DNA from 3 places in the Streptomyces sp. NBC_00576 genome. Region 1 is predicted to be linked to each of the others. Evidence: riboswitches for the same ligand, from Rfam matches in the RefSeq annotation. Region 1 holds a riboswitch; each other region holds the start of a gene.

Region 1 (9,977 bases):
GAGTGAGGGGTCGGCCCAGCGGGCGACGCGTGCCGCGCCGGCCAGACCGGAGCGGGCCATTCTGGCCAGTTCCGCCGGGGCTGGTGTGCCCTCGGGCGGACGCGGGGCGGGGCGGCGCGAGCGCCGCTGGTTCATCGCTCGTGGGGCGGCGGCCAGGGGTCGCGGGCGGACGAGTCGAAGCCTGGAGTCGCGCGGGATACGGGACGTCACGGGTGCAGTCTTCCGGTTGACGGTCCGAAAACCCAAACGGAATGTAACGGCGGGCCACAGGGCCGGCCGAGGGAGGGGGTTCGGGCGGGGGCCGAGGAGGGTGTTCAAGCCAGTGGTGCAGCCTTAAACGGAAGCAGGTTCGCGGTGCGGCGGTGAGGGGGTGAGGTGCCGCGGACCAGGCTGTTTTCGCGAGGCGGGGGACGCGCGGGGCCGCCCGTCGCCGCAAGTGGCCGGGGCGGACGCGCAGCCGCACCGGCTACATCAGCGGGGTCAGGAAGCGGCGCAGGGTTTCCTCGTACGTCGTCGGGTCCACGTTCCACATCGCGCCGTGCGGGGCGTCCGGGACCTGGTGGAGGGTGATCAGGTCGGAGCGGCGTGCGGCGAGGCGGCGGGAGGGGGTCCAGGGGGCGATCGTGTCGGCGGGGCCGTGGAGGATCAGGGCGGGGACGGTGAGCCGGGTGGGGTCGGTGGCCTCGGCGGCGGTTCCCTCGGGGCCACCGTGCAGACCCGTGCGGCCCTGGGCGGCGCGTACCGCCAGCGGCAGCAGCGCGCCCGGCGTGCGGCGGGCCGTGGCGAGGGCACGCAGGGTGGTCTGCCAGTCGAGCACCGGCGAGTCCAGGACCAGCCCGGTGACACGGTCGCGCAGCGCGGAGCGGGTGGCGGCCCGCAGTGCCATGGTCGCGCCGATGGACCAGCCGTACAGGACGACGTGCTCGGCGCCGTGCCGCAGGGCGTGCCGGATCGCGGCGTCGACGTCGCGCCACTCGGTCTCGCCGAGGTGACCGAGCCCGTCCTGGGGGCGGGGTGCGCCGGGGTCGCCCCGGTAGGCGAGGTCGAGGACCGGGAACTGCTGGCGGTGCAGGAACGGCAGGACGTTCAGGGGATGCTCGCGGGTGGCACCGAGGCCGTGCACGGTGATCACCCAGGTGCTGCGCGCCCCGGGCACGAACCACGCGGGCAGGGCGCCGAGTTCGCCGGGGATCTCGATGTCGAGGTATTCGAGTCCGAGAGCGGTGCCGGGGTCACCGACGTGCACGTTCGGGGTGAGCCAGACCTTGTCGCGGGGTTCCAGGGTGCCGTGGGTGACCCGTTCGAGGCGGCGTACGACGGTGTCGGCGGAGTGGGTGGCGTGGTTCAGGACGGGACCGACGACCGCGTGGGTTCCCTCGCCGGCGAGGCCATAGGTGCCGGGGCGCTGCGAGGCCAGGGCCCGTGTGAGGGCGACCCGGCCGGCGGCGGTGAAGTGCACGGTGAGCCGGGGTTCCGTGGGCAGGGGCCTGCCCGGGGGTGCCTTGAGCGCGGCGTCGCTGGCGTAGCGGCCGGCGGCGACACTGGCGACGCCGGCTGCCAGAGCTGCGGTGACGGCAGCGGCCGTCGCGGTCACTGGACGCACGGACCCAGTCTCCTTGCGGAGCGCTCCGACGGCCAGCGGGAGGACGGGGCAAAACCGAGGCCCTTCCCGGCTACCCCTGCTACCCCCGCTGCCCGTACGCCTTGAGCCGCTCCCCCGCCTCTCTCACCTGTTCCTCCGACAGCAGCGTCGGGGACAGGCCGGGCAGGGAGGACGCCGTCAGCCAGACGCGGCACATCCACTCCAGCTGGGCGGTGCGGTCGAACGCCTGGTCGAGGGTGGCGCCGTGGGTGAGCGTGCCGTGGTTCTGGAGGAGGCAGGCCGCACGACCGGCCAGGGCGCCGAGCATGTTCTCGGCCAACTCCTCCGTGCCGTACGTCGCATACGGAGCGACCCGGACGGGGCCCCCGAGATCGCCCGCCATGTAGTGGATCAGCGGCAGCTCTCGCACGAGCGTCGAGACGGCGGTCGCGTGCACGGCGTGGGTATGGACCACGGCACGGGCGTCTGTGGCGCCGTAGACGGCGAGATGCATGGGCAGTTCGCTCGTCGGGGTCAGGGTGCCGAGGATCTGGCGGCCGGTCAGGTCGACGCCGACGATGCCCTCGGGGGTGAGCCGGTCGTACGGCACGCCGGACGGTGTGACCAGGACGGTGTCCCCGACGCGCACGGAGACGTTGCCGGAGGTGCCGACGACCAGCCCGTCGGCCACCGTGCGGCGGGCCGTCGCGACGAGCGCCGCCCAGGCGCGCACCGTCTCGTCGGACACGGCACGCCCCTCCGCCTCGCCCGCCCCCTGTGCGTCGTCCCGCACGTCACGTCTGTCCCGTCGCTGCTCAGCCATGCCCCGATCCTGCCAGGCACGGCCGCGAACCGGCGCCGGGCGAGGGCACTGTAGGCGGGAACTCCGGGGACCGTAAGGGCGCGTATGCGCGCGCATCGGCGTGTGCGCGCGCTTTGGCCGGGGACCGCCGGAGATCGGTCGATCTTCCAGTAGCCTCCTGGGGATTTGTCACGCGTGAAGCCATTTCCGGGGGGACACATGGCCCGTGATCGCAAACTGTTCGTACGCGTCCATCGCAAACCGCCGCGCCGCTCCCGCGCCCTCGCGGCCACCGCGGCGGCGATCGCCATCGGGGGAACCGTTCTGACGGAGGCTCCGGTCTCGGCGGCGGGTGAGCCGAAGGGGCACGACGTCTCGTCGCACCAGAAGAACGTCAACTGGCAGTCCGCGAAAGAGAAGGGCGCCACTTTCGTATACGTCAAGGCGACCGAGTCCCACACCTACCGCAGTCCGTACTTCAGCCAGCAGTACGACGGTTCGCGGGCGGCGGGCCTGCTCCGCGGCGCTTACCACTTCGCGCTGCCGGACAAGTCGTCCGGTGCCACCCAGGCCCGGTACTTCGTGCGCAACGGCGGGGCCTGGCGCGCGGACGGCTGGACGCTGCCGCCCGCGCTCGACATCGAGTACAACCCGTACGGCAAGCAGAAGTGCTACGGCCTCAGCAAGACGAGGATGGCCGACTGGATCACGGCCTTCAGCGACGAGGTCAACCGGCTCACCGGCCGCCGCCCGGTGATCTACACGACCGCCCACTGGTGGAACAACTGCACGAACAGCGGCACTGTCTTCACCTCGGAACACGCCCTGTGGCTGGCCCGCTACAACGCGGCGGACGCGGGGGCGCTGCCATCCGGCGGCTGGAAGTTCTGGACGTTCTGGCAGTACGACAACAGCGGCTCGCTGCCAGGTGACCAGAACGTCTTCAACGGGTCATCGGCCCAGCTCAAACAGTTCGCGAAGGGGTACTGACCACGGGCGTCGCTCGTCCGGCGGCTCCGGAGGAGCGGCGCTCCGTTTCCGGCCATCCAGCATCCCCCATCAGTTCACCTTCCGTTCATCCAGATTGCCTACGGTCCTACAGCCAATACCGTACGGAAGAAATCTGGGTAAATGGAAAGCTTCTCGCTGATCCTCGCGATCGTGGTCGTCACCGCGCTTGCGTTCGATTTCACGAACGGTTTCCACGACACCGCCAACGCGATGGCCACCACCATCTCGACCGGTGCGCTCAAGCCCAAGGTCGCGGTCGCCATGTCGGCCGTGCTCAACCTCGTGGGCGCCTTCCTTTCCGTCGAGGTCGCCAACACGATCTCCAAGGGCCTCGTGGACGAGAGCGGTATCCGTCCCGAGGTGATTTTCGCCGCGTTGGTCGGCGCGATCCTCTGGAACCTGCTGACCTGGCTGGTGGGGCTCCCCTCCAGTTCCTCGCACGCTCTGATGGGCGGTCTGATCGGCGCGACCATCGCCTCGGCGGGGACGGGCGCGGTCCACGGCGACGTGCTGGTGACGAAGGTGCTGATCCCGGCGATCGCCGCGCCGCTGGTCGCGGGCATCGCCGCCATGCTGGCAACCCGCCTGTCGTACAAGCTCGGCGCCAAGCGGGCCGAGGGCAAGGCGGCGGAGAAGGGCTTCCGGGCCGGCCAGATCGCCTCCGCGGGCCTGGTGTCACTGGCCCACGGCACGAACGACGCGCAGAAGACGATGGGCATCATCACCCTCGCCCTGGTCGCCGGCGGCGCCGTCTCCCCCGACTCCGATCCCCCGGTGTGGGTCATCCTCTCCGCGGGCCTGGCCATCGCGCTCGGCACGTACCTGGGCGGCTGGCGCATCATCCGTACGATGGGCAGGGGCCTGACCGACCTCCAGCCGCAGCAGGGCTTCGCCGCCCAGACCAGCGCGGCGACGGTCATCCTGGCCTCCTCCCACCTCGGCTTCTCCCTCTCCACCACGCACTCGGTGTCGGGTTCGGTGATGGGCGCGGGCCTCGGCCGCAAGGGCGGCGTGGTCCGCTGGTCGACGGCGACACGAATGTTCGTGGCATGGGGACTGACGCTGCCGGCGGCGGCCGTCGTCGGCGCGCTGGCGGAGTACGTCACCGGCTTCGGCGACTGGGGTACGGCTCTGGTGGCCGTCTTCCTCATCGCCTCGAGCACGGCGATCTGGGTCGTGTCGCGCCGCGAGGTGATCGACGCCACGAACGTCAACGACGTCGAGGACGTCAACGACGAGGCCGCGGAGCCCGCGGGTGTCATCACGACCGCCATCGCCGCCGTGACCCCGCCCCCGACCGGCACCGTCTCCGTCACCGATGACCTGACTGCCACCATCCCCTCCCCGGCCGAGGTCACGGCGAAGCCGTCGGCCACGGCCCTCTGAGTCCGGCTCCCGGTCCGAGCGAGAAGCAGAAGGAAGCAACATGAAGATCGACTGGGCAGCCCTCGGCTCCGTCTTCGGCGTCAGTCTCGTCATCACCGTGGCCATGGTGGGCGTGTTCACCCTGGGCATCGTCGGACTCTCGCGCCGCGAACGGGCGGTCGCGCAGGGGGAGTCGGCGGGGCTGGCGGTCACGGGAGCGTACGCGTGCTTCGCCGCCTGTGCGGCTGTGGTGGCGTACGGGATCTATCTGATCGTGGCCTGAGGGCCGGACACCCGGACACGTCCTCGTCGCCCGCTCTGACCGTGGCCACCTTGTCGGTGGTCACGGGCAGGGCGGGCGTTCGTTCGTCGGCCCGGCGTTCGCCCCGATCGTCGCCCCGAACCGGGCACGGTGTGGGGCTCAGCACAGTCCTCCTTTCCAGGTCAACGGCAAGTTGACGGGTGTTCCGGGCCCGTGGTGGACTGCCGGGGCCATGTACGGCGGCAGAAGAGGAAGCCGGTGTGAATCCGGCGCGGTCCCGCCACTGTCACCGGGGTAGGTAACCCCGGGAGCCAGGAACTCTTGCCGCCGGTCTCGTCGAACCAGGGCGTGGACACCCTGAGTGAGGACATATCGCCATGCTCGCCTGCCGTTTGAGGTACAGCACCAGGGCCTGTCCTGGGCCGCTGCCCGATCCCACGGCCGGCTGAGCCGATGCGTGCCGATCGCGTTTTCGCGTACGGCGCCACCGCCGGACTCCTCGGTGACCTGATCCTGGGCGACCCTCGTCGCGGGCATCCGGTCGCCGCGTTCGGGCGGGCCGCCGGCGTCGTCGAACGGGTGCTCTGGCGGGACCACCGGGGGTGGGGCGCGCTGCACACCGCCGTGTGCGTGGGAGGCGCCGTCTCCCTTGCCGTGGCGGCCGGTTGCGTCGTACGTCCGTCCCGTGCCGCCTGCGTCGCACTCACCGCCGCCGCCACCTGGGCCGTCGTCGGCGGGACCTCCCTCGGCCGGGAGGCTCGGGCCATCGGCCGGTCGCTGGAGGCCGGGGACATCGAGGGGGCACGGGAGCGGCTGCCCCACCTCTGCGGACGGGATCCACAGGCCCTCGACTCCGACGGGATCGCCCGGGCCGTCGTCGAGTCCGTCGCCGAGAACACCTCCGACGCCGTCGTGGGCGCGCTGGTCTGGGGCGCCGTGGGTGGGGTGCCCGGGCTGGTCGGGTTCCGGGCCGTCAACACCCTTGACGCCATGGTCGGGCACAAGTCGCAGAGGTATCGGCGGTACGGCTGGGCCTCCGCCCGGCTCGACGACCTCGCCGGCTGGCCGGGGGCGCGGCTGACCGCCGTACTCGCCGCCGCCGCCGGCGAGGATCCGCGCGGGGCCGTCCGTGCCTGGCGTGCCGACGCCGAGCGGCATCCCAGTCCCAACGCCGGGCCCGTGGAGGCCTCCTTCGCGGGGGCGCTGGGGGTCCGGCTCGGCGGAACGCTGTCGTACGGGGGGCGGGTCGAGCATCGGCCCGTACTCAACGGGGAGTCCGGGCGGGCCGTCGGCGTCCACGATGTCGAACGGGCCGTGCGGCTGTCCCGGCGCGTGACCTGGCTGGCCCTCGGTGTCAGTGTCGCCGGGCGCTTTCTCGCGAAGGGGCGGACAACATCTTGAATGGCGGAACTGTCGGTGGCGGGCTGCTCGTCGCCGGGACCACCTCCGATGCCGGAAAGAGTGTCGTCACCGCCGGGATCTGCCGGTGGCTCGTGCGACAGGGGGTCAAGGTCGCGCCGTTCAAGGCGCAGAACATGTCCCTCAACTCCTTCGTCACGCGTGAAGGTGCCGAGATCGGGCGGGCTCAGGCCATGCAGGCGCAGGCGTGCCGGATCGAGCCGACGGCGCTCATGAATCCCGTGCTGCTGAAGCCGGGGAGCGAGCAGAGCAGCCAGGTCGTGCTCATGGGGAAGCCGGTGGGCGAGTTGAGTGCGCGGGGGTATCACGGGGGGCGGCAGCAGCAACTTCTCGGGACCGTGCTGGAGTGCCTGGCCGAACTGCGGGGCACGTATGACGCGGTGATCTGTGAGGGGGCCGGTTCTCCCGCCGAGATCAATCTCCGGCGGACCGACATCGTGAACATGGGAATCGCGCGCAACGCCCGGCTCCCGGTGCTCGTCGTCGGCGACATCGACCGTGGCGGGGTCTTCGCCTCCTTCTTCGGAACGGTCGCCCTGCTGTCTCCCGAGGACCAGGCGCTCGTCGCCGGGTTCCTCGTCAACAAGTTCCGCGGGGACGTCAGCCTGCTGGAACCCGGGCTCGACATGCTCCTCGGGCTCACCGGACGGCCGACCTACGGTGTGCTGCCCTTCCGGCACGGGCTCGGTATCGACGAGGAGGACGGGCTTCGGGTGTCCCTGCGGGGGACCGTGCGGGAGTCCAACGTCTCGCCACCCGTCGGGGAGGACGTGCTCCGGGTCGCCGTCTGCGCGATCCCGCTGATGTCCAACTTCACCGACGTCGACGCGCTCGCCGCCGAACCGGGCGTCGTGGTGCGGTTCGTGGACCGGCCGGAGGAACTGGCCGACGCCGACCTCGTCGTCATTCCGGGGACGCGGGGGACGGTGCGTGCTCTGGCCTGGCTGCGGGAGCGCGGGCTCGCGGACGCCATTACTCGCCGGGCAGCCGAGGGGCGGCCCGTGCTCGGCATCTGCGGTGGCTTCCAGGTTCTCGGCGAGCACATCGAGGACGAGGTCGAGAGCCGGCAGGGCCACGTCGAAGGGCTCGGGGTCCTTCCCGTAAGGGTGCGGTTCGCCCGCGAGAAGACCCTCACCCGGCCCGTCGGCACCGCCCTCGGCGAACAGGTCGAGGGGTACGAGATTCATCACGGGGTCGCCGAAGTCACCGGCGGGGACTCCTTCTTGGACGGGTGCCGGGTCGGGAGCGTCTGGGGTACGCACTGGCACGGCTCGCTGGAGTCGGACGGATTCCGGCGTGCCTTCCTGCGCGAGGTGGCCGCCGCCGCGGGCCGCCGCTTCGTGCCGGCCCCCGACACCTCCTTCGCCGGGCTGCGCGAGGAACAGCTCGACCTGCTCGGCGATCTCGTCGAACAGCACGCGGACACCGACGCGCTCTGGCGGCTCATCGAGTCGGGCGCGCCGCAAGGACTGCCTTTCATTCCACCGGGAGCGCCCGCATGAGCACAGTGTTGTTGTTGTCGACCGCCGACACGGACCTGCTGGCGGCCCGGGCCGCTTCCGGTGCCTCGTACCGGATCGGCAATCCGACCCGGGTGGATGTCGCGGAGGAGCTGCCCGCGCTCGTCGAGGGCGCGGACATCGCCGTCGTACGGCTGCTGGGCGGCAAGCGGGCCTGGGAGGACGGGCTCGCCTATCTGAAGACGTCCGGTGTGCCCACCGTGCTGCTCGGCGGCGAGGCCGTGCCCGACGCCGAGTTGATGGCCGAGTCGTCGGTGCCGGCCGGTGTGGTCGCGGAGGCGCTGCGCTATCTCGTCGAGGGCGGGCCGGACAACCTCGTGGAGATGGCGCGGTTCCTGTCCGACACCGTGCTGCTGACCGGTGAGGGGTTCGTCGAGCCGCAGAAGATGCCCGAGTACGGGGTACACGGCTCGTACGCGCGGGAGAGCGGCCGTCCGACCATCGGGGTGCTCTTCTACCGGGCCCACGAGCTCAGCGGCAACACCGGGTTCGTCGACACACTGTGCGACGCGATCGAGGCGCGGGGCGCCAACGCCCTTCCCGTGTACTGCGGTTCACTGCGCGGCGCCGACGCGGGTATGTACGAGCTGCTCGCCGGGGCCGATGCCCTGATCGCCACCGTCCTCGCCGCCGGTGGTACGCACGCCTCCGAGGCCTCGGCCGGCGGTGACGAGGAGGCCTGGGACATCGGGGCACTCGCCGACCTCGATGTGCCTGTGCTGCAAGGGCTTTGCCTCACGTCGTCGAGGAGTACGTGGGACGCCTCGGACGCCGCCCTCTCCCCCATGGACGCGGCCATGCAGGTCGCGATCCCCGAGTTCGACGGCCGGCTCATCACCGTTCCGTTCTCCTTCAAGGAGGACGGCCCGGACGGCGTACCCGTGTACCGCGCCGACCCCGAGCGGGCCGCGCGCGTCGCCGGAATCGCCGTACGGCACGCCCGGTTGAAGCACAAGCCGAACGCCGACAAGAAGCTCGCGCTCGTCTTCACCGCCTACCCGACCAAGCACTCCCGCGTCGGCAACGCGGTGGGGCTGGACACACCCGCGTCGGCGGTACGGGTGCTGGACGCACTGCGCGCCGCCGGATACTCGCTCACCGAATACCCCGACAACGGCGACGAGTTGATCCACCGGCTCATCGCGGCCGGCGGTCACGACGTGGAGTGGCTGACGGAGGACCAGCTGGCCGCAGCGCCCGCGCGCGTGCCGCTGGCCGACTATCAGGCGTGGTTCGACAAGCTGGACGGCGGGTTGCGGGACGGGATGCTGGAGGCGTGGGGCGAGCCTCCGGGCAGCCTGTACGTCGACGGGGACGACATCGTCCTGGCCTCCCTCCAGTTCGGGAACGTCGTCGTGATGATCCAGCCGCCGCGTGGCTTCGGCGAGAACCCGATCGCGATCTACCACGACCCGGACATGCCGCCCTCCCACCACTACATGGCGGCCTACCGGTGGCTGGAAAACTCGTTCGGTGCCGACGCCGTCGTCCACATGGGCAAGCACGGCACCATGGAATGGCTGCCCGGCAAGGGACTCGGGCTGAGCAAGGGGTGCGGGCCGGACGCCGTGCTCGGGGAACTCCCCCTCGTCTACCCCTTCATCGTCAACGACCCGGGCGAGGGCACCCAGGCCAAGCGGCGCGGGCACGCCACGGTCGTCGACCACCTCGTACCGCCGATGGCACGCGCGGACACGTACGGCGACCTGGCGAAGCTGGAGCAGCTCCTCGACGAGTACGCGCTCGTCTCCGACCTGGACCCGACGAAGGCGCCGGCGGTGCGCGCGCAGATCTGGACGCTGGTCAAGGCGGCCGAGCTGCATCACGACCTGCATGTGGACGACCAGCCGGACGACGCCGCGTTCGACGAGTTCGTCATGCACATCGACGGCTACCTGTGCGAGATCAAGGACGTGCAGATCCGGGACGGGCTGCACATTCTCGGCGGCGGCCCGGAGGCCGAGCCGCGCGTGAACCTCGTCCTGGCGGTGCTGCGTGCCTCGCAGGTGTGGGGCG
Region 2 (9,977 bases), 1.5 Mb from region 1:
ACGGGCGCTGACAGGGTGCCCCGGCTGATCCTGGTGATGCGCTCGCGATTCATCCCGAGGGAGGAGTCGCGCCAGACCATGCATCTGTTCGCCGAAGAGATCATGCCGCACCTGCGACACCTCGCGGCCTAGACGAGTATTTCGGGCTAGCCGATACCGGGTGCCGAGCGAGGGAACTCAGTGGGCGGGGACCGGCTCGGACGACGGCTGCCACTCCCGCCTGATCAGCCCGTAGACCCACGAGTCAGAGACCTCGCCGTTGACGACGCAGTCTTCCCGCAACGTCCCTTCACGCACGAAGCCGAGCTTCTCCAGCACGCGGGCAGACGCCACGTTGCGCGTATCGGCCTCAGCTTGGACGCGATTCAGGTCCAGCGTGTCGAATGCCCACCGCAGCAGAGCGCGCGCGGCCTCGGTCGCGTAGCCGTGGCCCCACGCTGCATCGTCGAAGCAGTAGCCAAGCGACGCGCTGCGGTAGTCCGGATTCCACCTGTTCAGGCTGCACCAGCCGATGAACGCCCCGTCGGAGACACGATCTACGGCCAGCCGCGCCCCGGTGCCCTCATGTGCCATCTGCCGGCAAGCCGTGATGAACTTCTCGGCGCGCGCGCGTTCGCTCCACGGTGGCGCGTCCCAGTAGCGCAGCACGTAGGCGCTGCTGTGCAGTGCGAAGAGGTCGTTCGCATCCGCGTCTTCGAAGGCACGCAGTCGAAGGCGAGCGGTGTGCAACGAGGGGGCGGGCAGCGACGTCGTCATGTTCCCTCTTCTGATCGGTGGCCGATCAATCAGACATGCGATGCGGGTCACTCGCAACGGGTTTCTCGGCGGGCTGGCAGAACGACGTGTCCGCTCATCGGCGCGACCGAGCGCCCCCAGGGGGCGGTAGTCAAGTCGGCCGTGGCATGGTGAACAGCCCCTGCCCGGTCTCGGCCAGGATCCCCCGCCCGGCGAGCCCCTTGAGCTTCGTACGGACGTTGTTCAGCTTCTTCGACATTCGGTCGCTTGTCGCCCAGTACTGACCCGCACCCGTTTCCAACGGCTGGTCACCGACTGGACGCACTCACCCGTCAGCCGTCCCTGGCCCCCAAGGCGGCCCGGTGCGGTGGGCGTGGACGTCAGGCCCGGCAAGGTCGGGTCGGCGCTGGAGCGGGTCGGCCCGATCCCGCGTCCTGCCTTTCGCCACCCCGCCCCGCTTGCGGCCCTGGCCGCCACTACGGGCCTGCCCTTGTCGCGCCCCACCGCTGAGCATCCTCGCCGATACGGGCGTCCACGTGGCCCTGGCCGCCCATTACCGGTCTTCGCCCGCTGCGGCTCCAACCTGGCTTCCTCATGTACAGGCAACCTCCGAAGCGGCCGTTTCTCGGCCTCCCGGCCGATGGCCGAGGCGGATGATCGGTCGCGAGGCCGATCCGGGGCAGACCCACGGCGGGCGAGGCTCCAGACATGTCACAGAACACCTCGACACCCAGGATCGCGGTGGCCCTCGCGGCCACCCTGCTCGGCCTCACGGCGTGCACCACCGCCGAGGCCGTCCCCGCGCCGCGCGCCGCGGACACAGCCCGTCCCGGAGCGGCCGGACTCGGTGACCGTCTGCACCCCGGACTCGGCAACGGCGGTTACGATGTCCGCCACTACGGCCTGGACCTGCGCTTCGCCAAGGACCTGAAGCACTACGCCGCCACTTCCACCGTCCAGGCACGCGCCACGCAGGCACTGTCCCGGTTCGACCTCGACCTGATCGGCACCACCGTCCGCGAGGTCACTGTGGACGGCCGCAAGGCCCACTTTTCACGGGCCGGCGAGGAGCTGCGTGTGACGCCGGCTGCGGCGCTGCGGCGAGGGCAGCGGTTCACCGTACGGGTCCGTGTGCAGGCGCCGGTCCTGGACCCACAGCAGGTGGCGAAGCTCGGCACCGGCGCCGCGGTCGGGCTGTTCCGCTACGGCTCGTGGATCCAGACGCTCAACCAGCCGTCCGGGGCCCACCGCATCGCAGCCCTCGCCGACCACCCCGCCCAGAAGGCACCCGCCACGATCAGCATCACCGCGCCCGCACGGCTGAACTCCGTCGCCAACGGAGACCTCACCGCCACCCGGCGCGACGGCGAGTACACGACCCGCCGCTTCGAGAGCCGTCAGAAGCTCGCCACCGAGCTGCTCCAGATCGGCGTCGGCCCCTTCACCGTCGTCCACAGGAACGGCCCGCACGGCATCAAGCTGCGCTACGCGCTCCCCACGGACCAGGCACGGGCCATCGAACCGCAGTTGGACAAGACCGTCCCCAAGGCGATCCGGTTCCTGGAGGAGCGCCTGGGCGCGGGGAGCTTCCCGCTGCGTACCTATGGCGTCTACGCCACCCCGTCCGGGGGCTCGCTCGAGACCCAGTCCCTGACCACCCTGAGCATCGACGAGCTGACCCCCGAGGGATTCGCGAACAACGGCACGGACGTCGTCGTGGAGCACGAGATCTCCCACGAGTACTTCGGCAACAGCGTCTCCCCGCGCCGCTGGAGCGACACGTGGCTCAACGAGGGCCACGCCGTCTACTACCAGACCCTGTGGGCGGCCCAGGAAGACGGTGCCACCAGCCTGGAGGACTCCATGCGCCAGAACTACCGGGCCGCCAACGCCCAACTCCGCAAGGAGGGCCCGGTCGCGGCACCACGCCGCAGCGCCTTCAAACCCCAGGCGACCGCCCCCTACGGCTGGACCGCCTACGAGGGCGGCGCGCTGGCCCTGTACGCCCTGCGGCAGAAGGTCGGCGAGACCGACTTCCAGCGCATCGAGCGCGCCTGGATCCGTGAACACCGTGACGGCGTCGCCGGCACCGCCGACTTCATCCGGCTGGCGGGCAGCGTCACCGGCCGCGACCTCGGCCCGTTCCTCCGCTCCTGGCTCTACGCCGACAAGGTCCCCGCCATGCCCGGTCACCCCGACTGGCGCTCCTGACCCGGCCTGCGACACTGAGAGCCGACGTACCTTCAACGCGGTGCGCCGGTCGGAACGGTGGAATCGCATGGCGAAGGCGACGGGAATGGTAGGTCGCCTGCCGGCCTCCTTCGCCAGCTTCGTGGGGCGGCGGCAGGAGACGGCCGAGCTGCGCCGCCTTCTGGGCGCGGCGAGGCTGGTGACGTTGACCGGTCCGGGCGGGGTGGGAAAAACGCGACTGGCGCTGGAGACGGCCGGTGCGTTGGGGAAGGCATTTCCGGGTGGGGTGTGACTCGTGGACTTGGCCCCGGTACAACAACAACTCAGCGCCGCACCCTAGGCATCCCCAGCCCGATCCACGAGATGATCTCCCGCTGGATCTCGTTGTTGCCGCCCCCGAAGGTGAAGATCACCGCTGAGCGGTAGCCGCGTTCCAGTTCGCCGTGGAGTATCTCGCCGGCCGAGCCCTCCTTCAGTGCGCCCGGGGCGGCGACGATCTCCAGGAGCCAGGCGTAGGCCTCGCGGCGGGCCTCGGAGCCGTACACCTTGACCGCGGAGGCGTCCTGGGGGGTGAGGGTGCCTTCCTGGACGGCGTTCACCATCTGCCAGTTGAGGAGTTTCATCGCGTCGAGCTTGGTGTGGATCTGGGCCAGGCGGCGGCGGACCCACGGCAGGTCGATGACGCGGCGGCCGTCGGCGAGTTTGGTCTCCATCGCCCAGCGCTGTACTTCGTGCAGGGAGCGGATGGCCATCGTGCCGTGTGCGGCGAGGGTGACGCGCTCGTGGTTGAGCTGGTTGGTGATCAGCCGCCAGCCCTGGTTCTCCTCGCCGACGCGGTGGGCGACGGGGACGCGGACGTTCTCGTAGTAGCTGGCGGTGGTGTCGTGCGAGGCGAGGGTGCGGATGAGGGTGCAGGAGTAGCCGGGGTCGGTGGTCGGCATGAGCAGCATGGTGATGCCCTTGTGCGGCGGGGCGTCCGGGTCCGTGCGCACGGCCAGCCACACCCAGTCCGCCGTGTCACCGTTCGTCGTCCAGATCTTCTGGCCGTTGACCACGTAGGAGTCGCCGTCGCGTACCGCCCGCGTCTTCAGGGCGGCCAGGTCGGTGCCCGCCTCCGGCTCGCTGTAGCCGATCGCGAAGTCGATCTCGCCGGCGAGGATCTTCGGCAGGAAGTACGCCTTCTGTTCCTCGCTGCCGTACCGCATGATCGTCGGGCCGACGGTGTTGAGCGCCATGAGCGGCAGCGGTACGCCCGCCTGGGCGGCCTCGTCGAAGAAGATGAACTGTTCCATCGGGGACAGCCCGCGCCCCCCGTACTCCTGCGGCCAGCCGACGCCGAGCCAGCCGTCGGCGCCGAGGCGGCGGATGGTCTCGCGGTAGAAGCGCTTCTGGGCGGCCGGGTCGCTGAACCGCGAGTAGACGCGGTCGGGCACCAACTCGGCGAAGTAGGCGCGCAGTTCGGTACGCAGTCGCTGCTGCTCGGGCGTGTATTCGAGATGCACGGCGCCTCCTGCTGGCTCCCCAAGGCCGGACCTGTCGGCGGACACGGTAGAACGTGTTCCAGAAATTGGGAATGGCGGTGCGCGAACGGGTGCGCACATGCCCGAGGGGGTCCCGGGCGTCCGGGACCCCCTCGGGTCAGTGCGGCGAACTGTTCAGTGCGCCACGGGAGTTGCCTGCGGCTCGGCACCGCTCGCGCCGACGGCCGCCGTCGCCCTAGGAGTGAGCAGCCGTTCCGCCATCAGCCCGAAGACCAGGCCGAACGCCGTCCACATCGTCGCCTGGATACCGAGCGTCGCCACCCGGTACCGCCACAGCAGGCTCGCGGAGAAGCCCTCCGGAACCTCGTTGGTGAACGACGGCAGGAACGCGTACGCGAGTCCGACGACCAGGACGAAGAAGGCGCTCGCGGCGAGGGTCGCGTTCCAGTTGCCCAGGCGCGGCGCAAGGCGCTTGCCGAGGATCATCGCACCGACGGCCAGCAGCACACTCAGCGCGACCATCAGGAAGAACAGCGCGGTGCGTTGGTTGAGAGTGCTGGGATCGCCGACGGCGGGCGGGTTGGCCGGGTACTTGAGGAACGGCACGACGTACACGGCGAGCAGTCCGGCACCCGCGAGGAGCAGCGCGGTAGCGCGCGGCCCGAAGCGGCCGATCCGGCCGAGCGCGAAGCAGTACGCGAGGGCGGCGATGCCGCCGAACGCGATCCCGTACACGAGGACACCGGTCCCCAGACCCACGGTGGACTGCAACGCGCGGGAGACGAGGGCCTGTTCGGCGTGCCCGTGGTGGGCCTCGTGCATCTCCTCGAAGGCGATCGCGTCGTCGACGAGCGGCTCGGCGAAGAGGTACGCGACGCCCCAGACGAGGACACCCGCGACCAGGCCCGCGAGCATGCCGCGGGCCAGGAGGTTTCTGACAGTTGTGGAGTTCATGACCTCGTACGTTTCCCTGTCGTCGTCAGTGGCAGGGGAAGCCGAGCAGGTGGCGGGCGTCGTGCACCCATTCGTGCACGCCCTCGCCGGAGACCAGGGAGGTGGCGCCCTGTTCGGCGCCGACGAAGTAGAGCAGCACCAGCATCAGCACGCCGAAGAAGACCGCCCAGGGGGCGATCGCGCCGATCGGCAGCTTTTCGGGTACGGCGGTGGGAGCAGTGGTCGGCTGAATCGCGGACTGTGCCATGACAGGACCTCCTGGGGGAACTCGCGTCCCGTATCGGTGGTGCAGAGGACGACAGCCACGGGTCTGACTTGCCCCCGGGCCGCACCAGGCGGGTGCGTACGGGGCTTACAGTGGCGCGACCGTGCCGGATTCCCACCGGCTTCCGTCGAACCGTCGTCAATATCGACGAGAACGTACCGCGAAGCGGGGGTTCGGCCAAGGGCGCATGGGACGGCGTACGGCGCGCCGGTGCGGCGTACGCTGCCTCAAGTTCCGTACATGACAACGACATTGGGGCAGAATGAGTGCGGGAGCGACCGGATGACGAGCCGAGTGATGTTGATCTCACCGGCGATCAGCGCGGCCCTTCGGGAGGCCCGTTTCGACGACGACTGCCCCCTGGACGAGTCGGGCCTGCGGCTCGCCCGGGCGGCGGCGGGGACGCTGCCGCCGGTGTCCATGGTCTGGGTCTCCCCCACCGCACGCTGCCGTGAGACGGCTCTGGCGCTGGGCCTCGACGCCGGCTCGGAGCCGGGCCCGGCCGGCCTGGACGTGGGCCGTTGGCGCGGCGCGACCCTGACCGAGGTGACGGAGAAGGAACCGGAGGCGCTGGCCCAGTGGCTGACGGACCCGCAATCGGCCCCGCACGACGGTGAGTCGGTCTACGCGGTGTGCGACCGCGTCTCCCGCTGGCTGGACGACACGGCGGCGCAGGTCACGGGCCGGTCGGTCGCGGTCGTCGAGCCGGAGGTCGTGCGAGCTGCGACGGTACGGGCGCTGGGGGCACCCGAGTCGGCGTTCTGGCGGATCGACGTTCCGCCACTGACGGCAACGGAGCTCAGCGGCCGGGCGGGGCGCTGGAACGTGCGGGTGGGGTGGCGGCTGGGAGCGCCGCACGAGGAGTAGGGACTCACGCTCACCCGCCGTCGCGCCCGGAGTCCGGCGTCTGAAGCGTCCATGCGAAGTCCGCGCACGCCTGTGCGCACTCCCGGCATGCCTTAGCCGTGTCCTCGGCACCGGGGTGGTCGTCGAAGACCTGCGCGGTTTCCAGGCAGACCGTGCCGCACCACTCCAGTTGGACGCGGAGCGCGGCCTCGTCCAGGTGCGCCTGTTCGGAGAGCAGCCGACAGGTCGCGTCGCACACCTCCGCGCAGAGGATGCCCTTGCGGCGTGCGAGGGCCTCGTCGGGGGGCCCGTCGGGGTGGGCGAGACTCGCGCGCATCGCACATGCCCGCGCGCACTCGGTGCACGCCTGGGCGCAGACGAATCGGTCCTCCAAGAACCGGAACAGTTCCTGTTGTGTCGTTGTATGCGTAGTTGTAGGAGTCACGTCGATCGAGTTGCCGGGGCGGAGCCCGCCAAACCCTTCGATATCCTTCGGTTCAGCTGTCGTAGTCGACCGTCAGTGTCTCCGAGACCGGGAACGACTGGCAGGTCAGGACGTAGCCTGCGGCGACCTCGTCGGGTTCGAGGGCATAGTTGCGGCGCATGTCCGCCTCTCCCGAGGTGACCAGCGCCCGGCAGGTGCCGCAGACGCCGCCCTTGCAGGCGAACGGCAGGTCCGGGCGGGTGCGCGCGGCCCCGTCCAGGACGGTCGTCTCCCGGGACAGCGCAGTCGTGGTGGAGCGGCCGTCGAGGGTGATCGTGACCCGGCTCACCGGGCCTTCCGCCACCGCGTCCGTGTGCTGGACCTGGCGGAGCGGCTGATCGTCGGCGTAGAAGAGTTCCTGGTGGACGCGGTCCGCGGGCACGCCCAGCTCCGCCAGCAGCTGCTGGGCGTCGCGGACCATGCCGTGCGGTCCGCACAGCCACCATTGGTCGGTGCCCGGGACGTCGACGAGGCCGGCGAGCAGCGCGGCGAGCCGTTCTGCGTCCAGGCGCCCCGAGAGCAGTTCGGCCTCGCGCGGCTCGCGCGACAGTACGTGCCCCAGCTGGAAGCGCGTACGGTACAGGTCCTTCAGGTCCGCCAGTTCGTCGGCGAACATCACGGTGTCCGTACGCCGGTTGCCGTACAGGAGGGTGACCTGTGAGTGGTCGTCGGCGGCCAGGACCGACTCGGCGATCGACATCATCGGGGTGATGCCGGAGCCCGCGGCGATCAGGACGTGACTGCCGGGCGCCGCCAGGTCGGGGGTGAAGGCGCCGGTCGGAGTCATCACATCGAGCACGTCACCCGGGCGCACCCCGTCGACCAGCCAGGACGAGAACAGGCCCCCGGGCACCACGCGTACGCCGATGCGGGGCTGTTCGCCGGCCGGGGCACAGATCGAGTACGACCGCCGTTCCTCGCGCCCCTCGAACTCCCGGCGCAGGGTGAGCGACTGCCCCGGCCTGAAGGCGTACTCGACTGCCAGGTCCGCCGGCACCTCGAAGGCGACGGCGACGGCGTCCGAGCACAGCCGTCGTACGTCGGCGACCTTCAGGGCGTGGAAGACCGGGCGGCGACGCACAGGGGTCGGCGTGGCTGCCGGGGCGGTGGTCGGGGAGATGGGCGCGGCCATCAGATCTCCTTGACGTATTCGAACGGCTCGCGGCAGGCGCGGCAGCGCCACAGGGCCTTGCAGGACGTGGCGGCGAAGCGGGAGGTCTCCTCGGTGTCCGCCGAGCCGCAGCGCGGGCAGGGCACTGTGCGCCGGGTGGGCAGGAGGGAGAGGGCGACCGGGCCGTGCGGTGCGGCGGCGGGTGGGGCGATGCCGTGCTCGGTGAGCTTGCGGCGGCCTGATTCGGTGATCCAGTCGCTGGTCCAGGGCGGGTCGAGGACCGTACGGATGCGCACGCGCGCGTACCCCGCCACCCGCAGCCGGGCGGCGACGGCGGCGCGCATCTCGGCCATCGCCGGGCAGCCCGAGTAGGTCGGCGTCAGGCTCGCCACCACCGTCCCGTCCCCGGTCACCTCCACGCCTCGCAGGACGCCGAGGTCGGCCAGGGTCAGCATGGGCAGCTCAGGGTCGGGCACCCGCTCGGCGATGCTCCGGGCGCGCCGGACGTCCTCGATCCCGGTCACGGTCACCATGTCGCCTCCGGGTGGGCGCGGGCCACGCTCTGCAACTCGGCGAGCAGCGGCGCGAGATGCTCGGTGTGCTGCCCGTCGCGTCCGGCGCCGGACGCCGGGCGAACCTGCGGCATGGGCAGCCCGGCGACTGCGGTCACCTGCCGCAACACCTCGACGACTTCGCCCTGGACGTCGCATGCGGCGAACAACTCGCCGAGATACGGAGCGACTTGGTCCAGAGCTGTGCGCATCCGCCGGCGTGACTCATCGGTACCGTCGCCGAGCCGGACGGCCCACTCGGCAGCGTACTGACGGTGGTACGTCAGTTCCTTGGCGCCCTTCGCGGCGATCGCGGCGAGCACCGGATCGCGGTGGTTGGCGAGCCGTTCGAAGTGCGCGAGCCGCCAGCTGGACAGCATCAGCAGCCGCACGACCGAGAACGCGAAGTCCCCGATGGGCAGTTCGGCCAGGCGTACGTTGCGGAAGTCGCCGGCGTCCCTGAAGTAGGCGTACGCGTCCTCGTCGCGCCCGGTGCCGTCGACCTGGCCAGCGCGCGCGTACAGCAGCCGGGCCTGGCCGAGCAGGTCGAGGCCGATGTTGGCGAGGGCGACCTCCTCCTCCAGCTCGGGGGCGCGGGTGCACCACTCGGCCAGCCGCTGGGCCGACACCAGTGCGTCGTCGGCGAGTTCGACGCAGGTCGTGGCCAGCTCACCGGCGTCGACGCCCTCGGGCACGATGGTGTCGACGCCGTACAGGGGGTCCTCGAACCCGGTGCCGAAGGCCCAGCGGGCGTCGCTGCCGTCGTCGTGGCCCTCGGCGAGGGTGAGATAGACGTGGTCGTCGTCGTGGTGGTCGCTGTCGCTGTCGCTCATGTCCGCTGCTCCTCTCCTCGGGCTAGATGTGGGGGACGTCGTCGGGGATGTCGTAGAAGGTCGGGTGGCGGTAGACCTTGTCGGCGCTGGGGGCGAAGAACGGGTCCTTCTCGTCGCGCGAGGAGGCGGCGATGTGTTCGGAGCGCACCACCCAGATGCTCACTCCTTCGTTGCGCCGTGTGTACAGGTCGCGTGCGTGGGTGAGCGCCATCCGGTCGTCGGCCGCGTGCAGTGAGCCCACGTGGACGTGGTTCAGACCGCGCTTGCCGCGCACGAACACCTCGTACAGCGGCCACTCGTTGGACAGGTCGTCGCTCATGCCACTGCCTCCTTCGCGGCCCGCGCGCGCTGCTTGGCGGCGTGCGCGGTGGCCGCCTCGCGCACCCAGGCGCCGTCCTCGTGTGCGGTCCGACGCCGTGCGATCCGTTCGGTGTTGCAGGGGCCACCGCCCTTGATGACGCGCATCAGTTCGTCCCAGTCGGGGGTGCCGAAGTCGTGGTGTCCGCGCGCCTCGTTCCAGCGCAGTT
Region 3 (9,977 bases), 5.3 Mb from region 1:
CCGGGTACTCGGCGCCGTACGCGCTGTCACCCGCGCTGACCGTGATCGCGACACCGGGGTGCTTGAAGTACGAGGTGTCCTCGGTCGTCTGGGAGGACGCCTCGTCGCCGCCCCAGCTGTTGGACACGAACTTCGCGCCGAGCGCAACGGCCTCGTTCTCGGCGGTGCCGAGGTCGGAGTCGGTGGCGGAGCTGGCCTCGACGAGGATGATGCTGCAGTTGGGGCAGACGGCGCTGACCATGTCGAGGTCGAGTGCCTCTTCACCGGCCCAGCCGGTGTCGTTGGTCGGCAGCGAGGTCGTCGAACCGGTCTGGCTGACCTGCTTGAAGCAGCCGCTGGCCTTGGTGCAGGCGGACAGGCCGTACTGCGAACGGTAAGTGGCCAGGTCCGACTCGGCGTTGGGGTCGTTGTACGCGTCGACCACGGCGACTGTCAGGCCGGATCCGCCCGTTGACGGGAGGTTGTAGGCGCTGTGCAGATTGGCCGGGCTGAGCCCGGACGGCGCGGCGGCAGCGGCTGCTGCGGCCAGCCGCTGCTTGATGTCGGTCCGGCGCTGGGCGAAACAGGACACGTGACCGGGCTCTGCGGTGGCGCAAAGGTGCGTGGTCGGCACCTTCTGGCCGGCCTTGCCGGTCGAGTGGAACGTCTGCCGGTCCGGGGAGGTGAGGGCCTTGGAGTTCTGAGTGACACGGGAGGTGCTCGCGGCTGCGTGCGCTGCGGGTGCCGCGTGCGCCGGCGCCGCGACGAGTCCGGTGAGGCTGAGGGCGAGGGCGGGTGTGGCCGCGACCAGGAGTCTTCGCAGGCTCCGTCTGGGCTTACCGGTGGGTGTCTTACGCATGGGGGTACTGCCTCCGTCGTGGGAGTGGGGTTCTCGACGCTGGTGGCAGGCCTGTGACGCGCGTAGCGGCGGCAGAGCGCGTTATCGTCAGGGGCATGACACTTGGATGTTCCGTGATGCCGTTGTGCGCATGACAGGATGGCCAGAAAGTAGCCGGGGTCGACAAGGCCGGAACAGATGCGTCGGAAGAACTTTGCCGCTCCATAGGAGGTCCATGGACGGCCGATGGACGGTCCATGGACGAGGCCTCGCGCTTCATGGGGCCGGGCTTACCCTTCGGTAAGCCCGATCCCATCAGTGACGTGGCGTCAGAAATCCTCGTCGAGGTCGACCGTGCCCTCCACAGCCACCTGGTACGCCGAAGGGCGGCGCTCGAAGAAGTTGGTCAGCTCCTGGACCCCTTGCAGCTCCATGAAGGAGAAGGGGTTCTCGGAGCCGTACACCGGGGCGAAGCCCAGGCGGGCCAGGCGCTGGTCGGCGACGCACTCCAGGTACTGCCGCATCGACTCGGTGTTCATGCCCGGCAGGCCCTCACCGCACAGGTCCCGGCCGAACTGGAGTTCCGCCTCGACCGCCTCCCGCATCATGTCGGTCACCTGCTGCTGAAGCTGCTCGTCGAAAAGCTCCGGCTCCTCCTTGCGGACGGTGTCGACCACCTCGAACGCGAAGCTCATGTGCATGGTCTCGTCCCGGAAGACCCAGTTCGTGCCGGTGGCCAGGCCGTGCAGGAGACCCCGGCTGCGGAACCAGTAGACGTAGGCGAAAGCACCGTAGAAGAACAGTCCCTCGATGCACGCGGCGAAGCAGATGAGATTGAGGAGGAAACGGCGGCGGTCGGCCTGGGTCTCCAGCCGGTCGAGCTTCTCGACCTCGTTGATCCACCGGAAGCAGAACTCGGCCTTCTCGCGGATCGACGGGATGTTCTCCACCGCGTCGAACGCCGCGGCCCTGTCCGCCGGGTCCGGGAGGTAGGTGTCCAGCAGAGTCAGGTAGAACTGGACGTGCACGGCCTCCTCGAACAGCTGTCGGCTCAAGTACAGCCGCGCCTCCGGGGAATTGATGTGCTTGTAGAGCGTGAGCACCAGGTTGTTCGAGACGATCGAGTCGCCCGTCGCGAAGAACGCGACCAGCCGGCCGATCATGTGCTGCTCACCCTCGGACAGCTTCGCCAGGTCGGCGACGTCCGAGTGGAGGTCGACCTCCTCGACGGTCCAGGTGTTCTTGATGGCGTCCCGGTAGCGCTCGTAGAAGTCCGGGTAGCGCATGGGGCGGAGAGTCAGTTCGAAACCCGGGTCGAGCAGGTTCTTCTCAGCGGCGGTGGTCATCACTGGCAGGCCTCGCAGGACTCGGGGTTTTCCAGGGAGCAGGCGACGGCGTCGGGGTCGGCGGCCTGCTGGACGGGGATGGTCTTCTCGGGCTGAGCCTGCGCCTGTGCGGCGCGGGCGATACGGGTCGCCGGGCGTGAGCGCAGGTAGTACGTCGTCTTCAGGCCCGACTTCCAGGCGTACGCGTACATCGAGGAGAGCTTGCCGATGGTCGGCGTCTCCAGGAACAGGTTCAGGGACTGCGCCTGGTCCAGGAACGGGGTCCGGGCGGCGGCCATGTCGATGAGCCCGCGCTGCGGGATCTCCCACGCCGTGCGGTACAGGGCGCGTACGTCGGCGGGGATCCAGGCGAAGTCCTGCACCGAGCCGTTCGACTCGCGCAGCGCCTCACGGGTGCGGGCGTCCCACACGCCGAGGTCCTTGAGCTCCCGCACCAGATACGAGTTGACCTGGAGGAACTCGCCGGACAGCGTCTCGCGCTTGAACAGGTTGGAGACCTGCGGCTCGATGCACTCGTACACGCCGGCGATGGAGGCGATGGTGGCGGTGGGCGCGATCGCCAGGAGCAGGGAGTTGCGCATCCCGGTCGTGGCGATACGTTCCCGCAGCGCCGACCAGCGCTCGGGCCAGTTCAGCTCGACGTCGTAGTGGTCGGGGTGGAGCACGCCGCGGGCCGTACGGGTCTTCTCCCAGGCCGGCAGCGGGCCGTTGCGCTCGGCGAGGTCGGCGGAGGCCTCGTACGCGGCCAGCATGACGCGCTCGGCGATGCGCGTGGAGAGGGCCTTGGCCTCGGGCGAGTCGAAGGGGACGCGCAGTTTGAAGAAGACGTCCTGGAGGCCCATCGCGCCCAGACCGACCGGGCGCCAGCGGGAGTTGGAGCGGCCCGCCTGCTCGGTCGGGTAGAAGTTGATGTCGACGACCCGGTCGAGGAAGGTGACGGCGGTGCGGACCGTCTCGTCCAGCCGCTCCCAGTCGATGTCCCCGTCGACCACGAACGCGCCGAGGTTCACCGAACCCAGGTTGCAGACCGCGGTCTCCCCGTCGTCCGTGACCTCCAGGATCTCGGTGCACAGGTTCGAGGAGTGGACGACACTGCCCGGCTCGGCCGTCTGGTTGGCGGTGCGGTTGGCGGCGTCCTTGAAGGTCATCCAGCCTTGGCCGGTCTGCGCGAGCGTACGCATCATGCGGCCGTACAGATCACGGGCCGGGATGGTCTTGCGGGCGAGCCCGGCCTCCTCCGCCTTGCGGTAGGCGGCGTCGAACTCGGCGCCCCACAGATCGACCAGTTCGGGCACGTCGGAGGGGGAGAAGAGCGACCAGAGCGCGTCCGTGTTCACCCGGCGCATGAACTCGTCCGGGATCCAGTGCGCGAGGTTCAGATTGTGCGTACGGCGGGCGTCCTCACCCGTGTTGTCGCGCAGCTCCAGGAACTCCTCGATGTCGGAGTGCCAGGTCTCCAGGTACACCGCGGCCGCGCCCTTGCGCCGGCCGCCCTGGTTCACGGCGGCGACGGAGGCGTCCAGCGTCTTCAGGAACGGCACGATGCCGTTGGAGTGCCCGTTGGTGCCGCGGATCAGCGAACCGCGGCTGCGGATCCGGGAGTACGACAGCCCGATGCCGCCGGCGTGCTTGGAGAGGCGGGCGACCTGGTGGTAGCGGTCGTAGATGGAGTCCAGCTCGTCGACGGGCGAGTCGAGGAGGTAGCAGGACGACATCTGGGGGTGCCGGGTACCGGAGTTGAAGAGGGTGGGGGAGGAGGGGAGGTAGTCGAGGCGGCTCATCAGCCGGTAGAGCGCGGCGACTTCGTCGAGTGCGTGGACACCCGTCTTTGAATCAAGCACAGTGTCGTCGGCGAGACCGCTCGCGACGCGCAGCATGAAGTGCTGGGGCGTCTCGATGACCCGGCGCGTGATCGGGTGACGCAGGAGGTACCGGCTGTGGAGGGTGCGCAGCCCGAAGTACCCGAAGCGGTCGTCGCCCTCGAGGTCGATCAGGGCGTTCAGGCGGTCCGTGTGCAGCCGTACGAACTCGGCGGTGCGGTCGGCGATCAGGCCCTCCCGATGCCCGACCGCGACCGACTCGGAGAAGGATGTGACGCCCTGTGAGGCGGCCTCCGCGGCGATGGTGACGGTCAGCAGCCGGGCGGCCAGCCGGGAGTAGGCGGGGTCCTCGGAGATGAGGCCTGCCGACGCCTCGGTGGCCAGCTCGCGCAGCTCCGACATGTCGGCCCGCGCGGACCGGCCGCGCAACGCGGCTGCGGCGACCCGGCCGGGGTCGGTGTCGGGGAGGTCGGCGGTCAGCTCGGTCAGGGTCCGAAGCAGCGCGGTACCGGGACCGTCCGTCTCGCCTCTGGCCACTGGGGTCGCTGAAGCCGGTTCGGCTGGCGCGATGGTCACGTGGGGGCTCTCCCTCGCTCGGCACGGGGCCTTGCGGAGGGCAGCGGGGCACACGGACGCCTTACGGGTACGCGCGCGTCCACCGGCCCACTCCGCGAGGCCCGGACGTCAGGCACCCGGACCGGTCGGCCGGGCGCACTGTCGACAGGTCCTCGGACTGGACACGCGCACAGTCGTGCGGAGGCACGAATGGGCATGTGTACACCGTTGCGGGACAGTTCCGGATTCGCACCGGATTCCCCTGCGGCGACAGCGAGCATGAGCATACATCTTGTGCTGGGCCCTGGAAGCACCCCCACATGTTGTGTCGTATCGGTGAGTTGAGTGGATTGGAGGGGTACGACTACGGGCCGCCGGAGAAATCCGGCGGCCCGTAGTGGCGCCCCTTGAGCGGCGCGGGGCTGTATCGATATGCGGCTCCGCCGCGCGGGCGCGACAGGTCCCCACCGGCCCGCGGCGAACGAACCGCGTATCCGGCGGAGCCCTCAGTGTGCGGAGCCCGCTGTGGCCGGCGGCAGCTCCACTGCCACGCCCGGCTCGCCCGCGTCCGCCGTGTAGTCCGACGGCTTCGTCTCGTCCACGCCGTCCGGGGCCTTCAGCGCCTTCAGTGCGAAGGTGAGGACCACCGTGACGACGAGGTTCAGCACGAACGCCGTCAGGCCGATGTAGCCGATCTCGCCGATCCCCGGGATCTCCTTCGCGCTGCCACCGAAGTGCTTCTGCGTCGGAGACGCGACCCCGTACGCCGCCAGCGTGCCGTACAGCATGCCGACCGCCCAGCCGGCCAACAGGGCCCAGCGATGGAACCAGCGGGTGAACAGGCCGCCGACGAGCGACGGGAAGGTCTGCAGGATCCAGATGCCGCCCAGCAGCTGGAAGTTGATCGCGACCGTCTTGTCCATGGTCAGGACGAAGACCAGCGCGCCCACCTTCACCAGGAGCGAGACCAGCTTGGAGACCTTGGTCTCCTGCGCCGGTGTCGCGTCGGGCTTGAGGAAGTCCTTGTAGATGTTGCGGGTGAAGAGGTTCGCCGCCGCGATGGACATTATGGCCGCCGGGACGAGGGCTCCGATGCCGATCGCCGCGAAGGCCACGCCCGCGAACCAGGACGGGAACATGTCCTCGAAGAGCTGCGGGATCGCCAACTGGGGGTTGGTGACCTTGACTCCGGCCGCGATCGCCATGAAGCCCAGCAGGGCGAGCAGCCCGAGCATCAGGGAGTACAGCGGCAGGATCGTGGTGTTGCGGCGGATCACCTCACGGCTTCTGGAGGACAGCGTCGCCGTGATCGAGTGCGGGTACATGAACAGCGCGAGCGCGGAACCCAGCGCCAGCGTGGCGTAGGTCCACTGGCCGGCCTCGGCCGGGACCAGCGCGCCCGCCTTGGCGGCGGTGTACTTCTCGCTCGCCGCGCCGAAGACCTCGTCGAACCCGCCCAGTTTGATCGGGATGTAGATGATCGCCACCGCGATGACGATGTAGATCAGCGTGTCCTTCACGAACGCGATCAGGGCGGGGGCCCGCAGGCCGGAGGAGTACGTGTAGGCCGCCAGCACGCCGAACGCGATCAGCAGGGGGAGGTCCTTCACGAACCAGTTCGTGTTCTCACCGCCGCCGACGCCCATCACGTCGAGAACCGCCTGGATACCGACCAGTTGGAGCGCGATGTACGGCATGGTCGCGAGGATGCCGGTGACCGCCACCGCCAGAGACAGGCCCTTGGAGCCGAAGCGGCCGCGTACGAAGTCCGAGGTCGTGACGTATCCGTGCTTGTGGGAGACCGACCACAGGCGGGGCAGGAACGTGAAGATCAGGGGGTACACCAGGATCGTGTACGGCACCGCGAAGAAGCCCGCCGCGCCCGCCGCGTAGATCGCCGCCGGTACGGCCACGAAGGTGTACGCCGTGTAGAGGTCGCCGCCGAGCAGGAACCAGGTGACCCAGGTGCCGAACGACCGGCCGCCCAGGCCCCATTCGTCGAGGCTGTGCTCGTTCTCGGCCTTGCGCCAGCGCGTGGCCATGAAGCCGATGACCGTGACGGCCAGGAAGAAGATGATGAAGACGGCGAGTGCCACGCCGTTCACGCCGTCGTTCACGCGGACGCACCCCCGTCCTTGGGAGCGGCCTTGCGGGCGCGCTGGTCACGCTGCCAGAGCTGGTACGCGGTCATCGTCAGCGCGGTGGAGACGACCACCCACAGCATCTGGTACCAGTAGAAGAACGGGATGCCTATGAAGGCCGGATCGGCCTTCGCGTACGAACCCACCCACAGCATCGCGACGAAGGGTGCGAAGAGGCAGAGCCCGATGACTATGCGCATCGGAGTCACCACCGGTTGTTCTGCCACCGGTTGTCTCACTTCAGGCGCTTCTGGCATGTCAAGGCTCCGTCCCCTCACCGATTACCTGTTTATCTGTGATCGCGTGTGCAACGCGCAGGAAATCTACGGGACGGCATCGCTTTAGGGAACCGTCCCCAGGGGCTGATCGGGGGTGGATCCTGTGTGGCCGAGTGGCCCTACTCGGTGGGCCGCTTGAGCCGTGCCACGAACTTGTACCGGTCCCCCCGATAGACGGACCGCACCCACTCCACCGGCTGCCCGTCCTTGTCCAGCGAGTGCCGGGACAGCATCAGCATCGGCAGGCCCACGTCCGTGCCGAGCAGGCCGGCCTCGCGCGGGGTGGCCAGGGAGGTCTCGATGGTCTCCTCGGCCTCCGCGAGGTGGACGTCGTACACCTCGGCGAGGGCCGTGTAGAGGGACGTGTACTTCACAAGTGACCTGCGCAGGGCCGGGAAGCGCTTCGCGGAGAGGTGGGTGGTCTCTATGGCCATCGGCTCGCCGTTCGCCATCCGCAGCCGTTCGATGCGCAGGACGCGCCCGCCCGCCGTGATGTCGAGCAGCTCGGCGAGGGCGTCGTCGGCGGTGATGTAGCCGATGTCGAGGAGCTGCGAGGTGGGTTCGAGGCCCTGGGCACGCATGTCCTCGGTGTAGGAGGTGAGTTGCAGCGCCTGGGAGACCTTCGGCTTGGCGACGAAGGTGCCCTTGCCCTGGATGCGTTCGAGCCGCCCCTCGACGACCAGTTCCTGAAGGGCCTGACGGACGGTCGTGCGGGAGGTGTCGAACTCCGCTGCCAGCGTGCGCTCGGGCGGGACCGGAGTGCCGGGCGCCTGGGTCTCCGTCATATCGAGCAGATGTTTTTTCAGACGGTAGTACTTGGGTACGCGCGCGGTACGGACGGTAGCCCCACCCTCGTTCTCCGCACTGCTCACGTCGGTGCTCATGCTCCGCCTTCCCGGCTTCTGGTGCCGCTACGGCCGGCACCCCGCCGGTCCAAGTTCACATCGTGACACGGCTCACGCCGCGATTGACCTGTGAATGGTCTCGTCGGACCCCCGCGCACTCCGTGATCCCCTCTGTATACCTTCACGCCCCGCGCTGGTCTAGTCCACCGCAGGGAAAGCTGCGCCAAAGGCCGCACTCGGCGCTCCTTTGGAGTGGTCTACCTCGAACCAGATGGGTGTGCAGGGTATTTCCGCCACTTTCTTACTTAAAGGTTCCTGCATATGTAGGTCGCATAACGGCTGGTCAAAGGCGTTCCAGCACCCTTGACACGCTGTTTGGTCTGAGCCAAGCTCCGCCTACTGGTCTACACCATTGGTCCAGGTCCCTGAGGAGGGTGGCGTGAAGCGCAAGCTGATAGTCGCGATCGGTATCGCGGGCATGATGGTCTCCATCGCGGCATGCGGCGACAGCGGCAGCGGCAGCTCGGACAACTCCGGGGCCGACGCCAAGGAGCTGACCGTCTGGTTGACCGTGGACGCGCAGAACAACTGGCCCGAGCTGGTGAAGGCCGCCGACGCCACGCTGACGAAGGCGCACCCCGGCATCAAGATCAACCACGAGTACTACGGCTGGCCCGACAAGAACGCCAAGCTCGACGCCGTCCTCGCCACGGACAAGGCCCCCGACGTGGTCGAGATGGGCAACACCGAGATGCTCGGCTACATGGTCAAGGGCGCCTTCGCCCCCGTCGACCCGGCGAAGTTCGAGAACTCGGCCGCCTGGCTGGACGGCCTCAAGGCCTCCGTCACCTATGACGGCAAGACGTACGGCGTTCCGTACTACGCCGGTGGCCGCGTCGCCAACTGGCGCAAGGACGTGGCGGCTTCGGTCGGCGTCAAGTCCGCGCCGAAGACGTACGCCGAACTCACCTCCGCCCTGGACAAGATCCAGAAGAAGGAAGGCGACAAGTACAACGCCTGGTACCAGCCCACCCGCGACTGGTACGCCGCCATGTCCTTCGTGTACGACGCCGGCGGCTCGATCGCCGAGGAGTCGGGCGGCGAGTGGAAGGCGAGCCTCTCCTCGCCGGAGTCCCTGAAGGGCCTCACCGAGTTCAAGAACGTCGTCGACAAGTACATGCACGGCGACAAGACCAAGGACGAGTCCGACCGCTACATCGTCTACGGCCAGGGCAAGACGAGCATGATCTTCGCCGCCGCCTGGGAGGGCGCGACCGCCGAGACGCCGGAGAACGACAAGACCGGCAAGCTCAAGGGCAACCTGGAGAACTTCGTGATGCCCGGTCCGTCCGGCAAGAACATGCCGGTGTTCCTGGGCGGTTCGGACCTCGCCGTCCCGGTGAAGTCGAAGGCGCAGACGGTCGCCGCCGAGTGGATCAACGCCTACACCGGAGCGAGCGGCCAGAAGGGCCTGATGGCCAAGGGCAACCTGCCCAACAACAAGACCGACCTCGCCACGCTGAAGAGCGACCCGGCGACGGCGGTCCCGGCCACGGCGGCCGAGTCCAACTGGTTCGTGCCGATGGCGCCGGGCTGGGGCCAGGTCGAGAAGGCCCAGATCCTCCAGACGATGCTGCAGAGCATCGGCACCGGCAAGAAGTCGGTCGAGGCCGCCGCCAAGGAAGCGGACGCGGCGATCGACAAGGTCATCAACGTCAAGTAGCGAGCCGACGCGGGGCCCTACCACGGGGAGGGCCCCGCTCGCCCGCCAACTGAACCGACCTGGACGACCGCAACGACCGTACGACCTGAGGGACCGCTGAGGAGCGCGCGGATGAGTGCCGCTGATACGACCACACCTGCCAAGCTGCCGCCGTCGACACGGCACGCGCCGCCGTCACCGCCGCCCGGCACGGGCACACCACCCAGAAGACGGACGCCGAAGGGTGCCGCCGCGATTCCGTGGGCCCTGCTGGCCCCCTGTCTCCTGATCCTCGCCCTCGTCCTCGGCTATCCGCTCGTCCGTCTGGTCACCCTGTCCTTCCAGAAGTTCGGGCAGTCCCAGCTGTGGGGCTTCCAGCCGGCCGAGTCGGTGGGCTTCGACAACTTCAGCAACGTGCTCGGCGACGGCGAGTTCTGGGACGTCGTCGTCCGCACCATCGTCTTCGCCGTCGG

What was found. Region 1 has a riboswitch for cobalamin ahead of OG734_RS37970 (cobalamin biosynthesis protein). Riboswitches for the same ligand answer to the same signal wherever they lie in the genome.
Region 2: linked by a shared signal. The riboswitch ahead of OG734_RS44240 (CbtB domain-containing protein) and the one ahead of OG734_RS37970 (cobalamin biosynthesis protein) in region 1 are both predicted to bind cobalamin.
Region 3: linked by a shared signal. The riboswitch ahead of OG734_RS14315 (ribonucleoside-diphosphate reductase subunit alpha) and the one ahead of OG734_RS37970 (cobalamin biosynthesis protein) in region 1 are both predicted to bind cobalamin.

What each region holds. Positions count from the first base shown of each region.
Region 1 covers NZ_CP107780.1:8,717,554-8,727,530, reverse strand. The annotation lists gene OG734_RS38000 (hypothetical protein) at 1-210, opposite strand, end outside; gene OG734_RS37995 (alpha/beta hydrolase family protein) at 467-1,603, opposite strand; gene OG734_RS37990 (class II aldolase/adducin family protein) at 1,683-2,405, opposite strand; gene OG734_RS37985 (lysozyme) at 2,604-3,374, shown strand; gene OG734_RS37980 (inorganic phosphate transporter) at 3,516-4,781, shown strand; gene OG734_RS37975 (hypothetical protein) at 4,822-5,043, shown strand; cobalamin riboswitch at 5,220-5,365, shown strand; gene OG734_RS37970 (cobalamin biosynthesis protein) at 5,476-6,423, shown strand; gene OG734_RS37965 (cobyric acid synthase) at 6,420-7,943, shown strand; gene cobN (cobaltochelatase subunit CobN) at 7,940-9,977, shown strand, end outside.
Region 2 covers NZ_CP107780.1:10,170,733-10,180,709, reverse strand. The annotation lists gene OG734_RS44270 (hypothetical protein) at 1-132, shown strand, start outside; gene OG734_RS44265 (GNAT family N-acetyltransferase) at 178-756, opposite strand; gene OG734_RS44260 (M1 family metallopeptidase) at 1,444-2,946, shown strand; gene OG734_RS44255 (AAA family ATPase) at 3,032-3,217, shown strand; gene OG734_RS44250 (acyl-CoA dehydrogenase family protein) at 3,249-4,427, opposite strand; gene OG734_RS44245 (CbtA family protein) at 4,581-5,360, opposite strand; gene OG734_RS44240 (CbtB domain-containing protein) at 5,386-5,607, opposite strand; cobalamin riboswitch at 5,645-5,776, opposite strand; gene OG734_RS44235 (histidine phosphatase family protein) at 5,908-6,492, shown strand; gene OG734_RS44230 (ferredoxin) at 6,503-6,865, opposite strand; gene paaE (1,2-phenylacetyl-CoA epoxidase subunit PaaE) at 6,969-8,087, opposite strand; gene paaD (1,2-phenylacetyl-CoA epoxidase subunit PaaD) at 8,087-8,599, opposite strand; gene paaC (1,2-phenylacetyl-CoA epoxidase subunit PaaC) at 8,593-9,450, opposite strand; gene paaB (1,2-phenylacetyl-CoA epoxidase subunit PaaB) at 9,473-9,769, opposite strand; gene paaA (1,2-phenylacetyl-CoA epoxidase subunit PaaA) at 9,766-9,977, opposite strand, start outside.
Region 3 covers NZ_CP107780.1:3,435,939-3,445,915, reverse strand. The annotation lists gene OG734_RS14325 (putative Ig domain-containing protein) at 1-838, opposite strand, end outside; gene OG734_RS14320 (ribonucleotide-diphosphate reductase subunit beta) at 1,147-2,163, opposite strand; gene OG734_RS14315 (ribonucleoside-diphosphate reductase subunit alpha) at 2,163-4,559, opposite strand; cobalamin riboswitch at 4,686-4,825, opposite strand; gene mctP (monocarboxylate uptake permease MctP) at 5,045-6,655, opposite strand; gene OG734_RS14305 (DUF3311 domain-containing protein) at 6,652-6,936, opposite strand; gene OG734_RS14300 (GntR family transcriptional regulator) at 7,077-7,841, opposite strand; gene OG734_RS14295 (extracellular solute-binding protein) at 8,242-9,525, shown strand; gene OG734_RS14290 (carbohydrate ABC transporter permease) at 9,637-9,977, shown strand, end outside.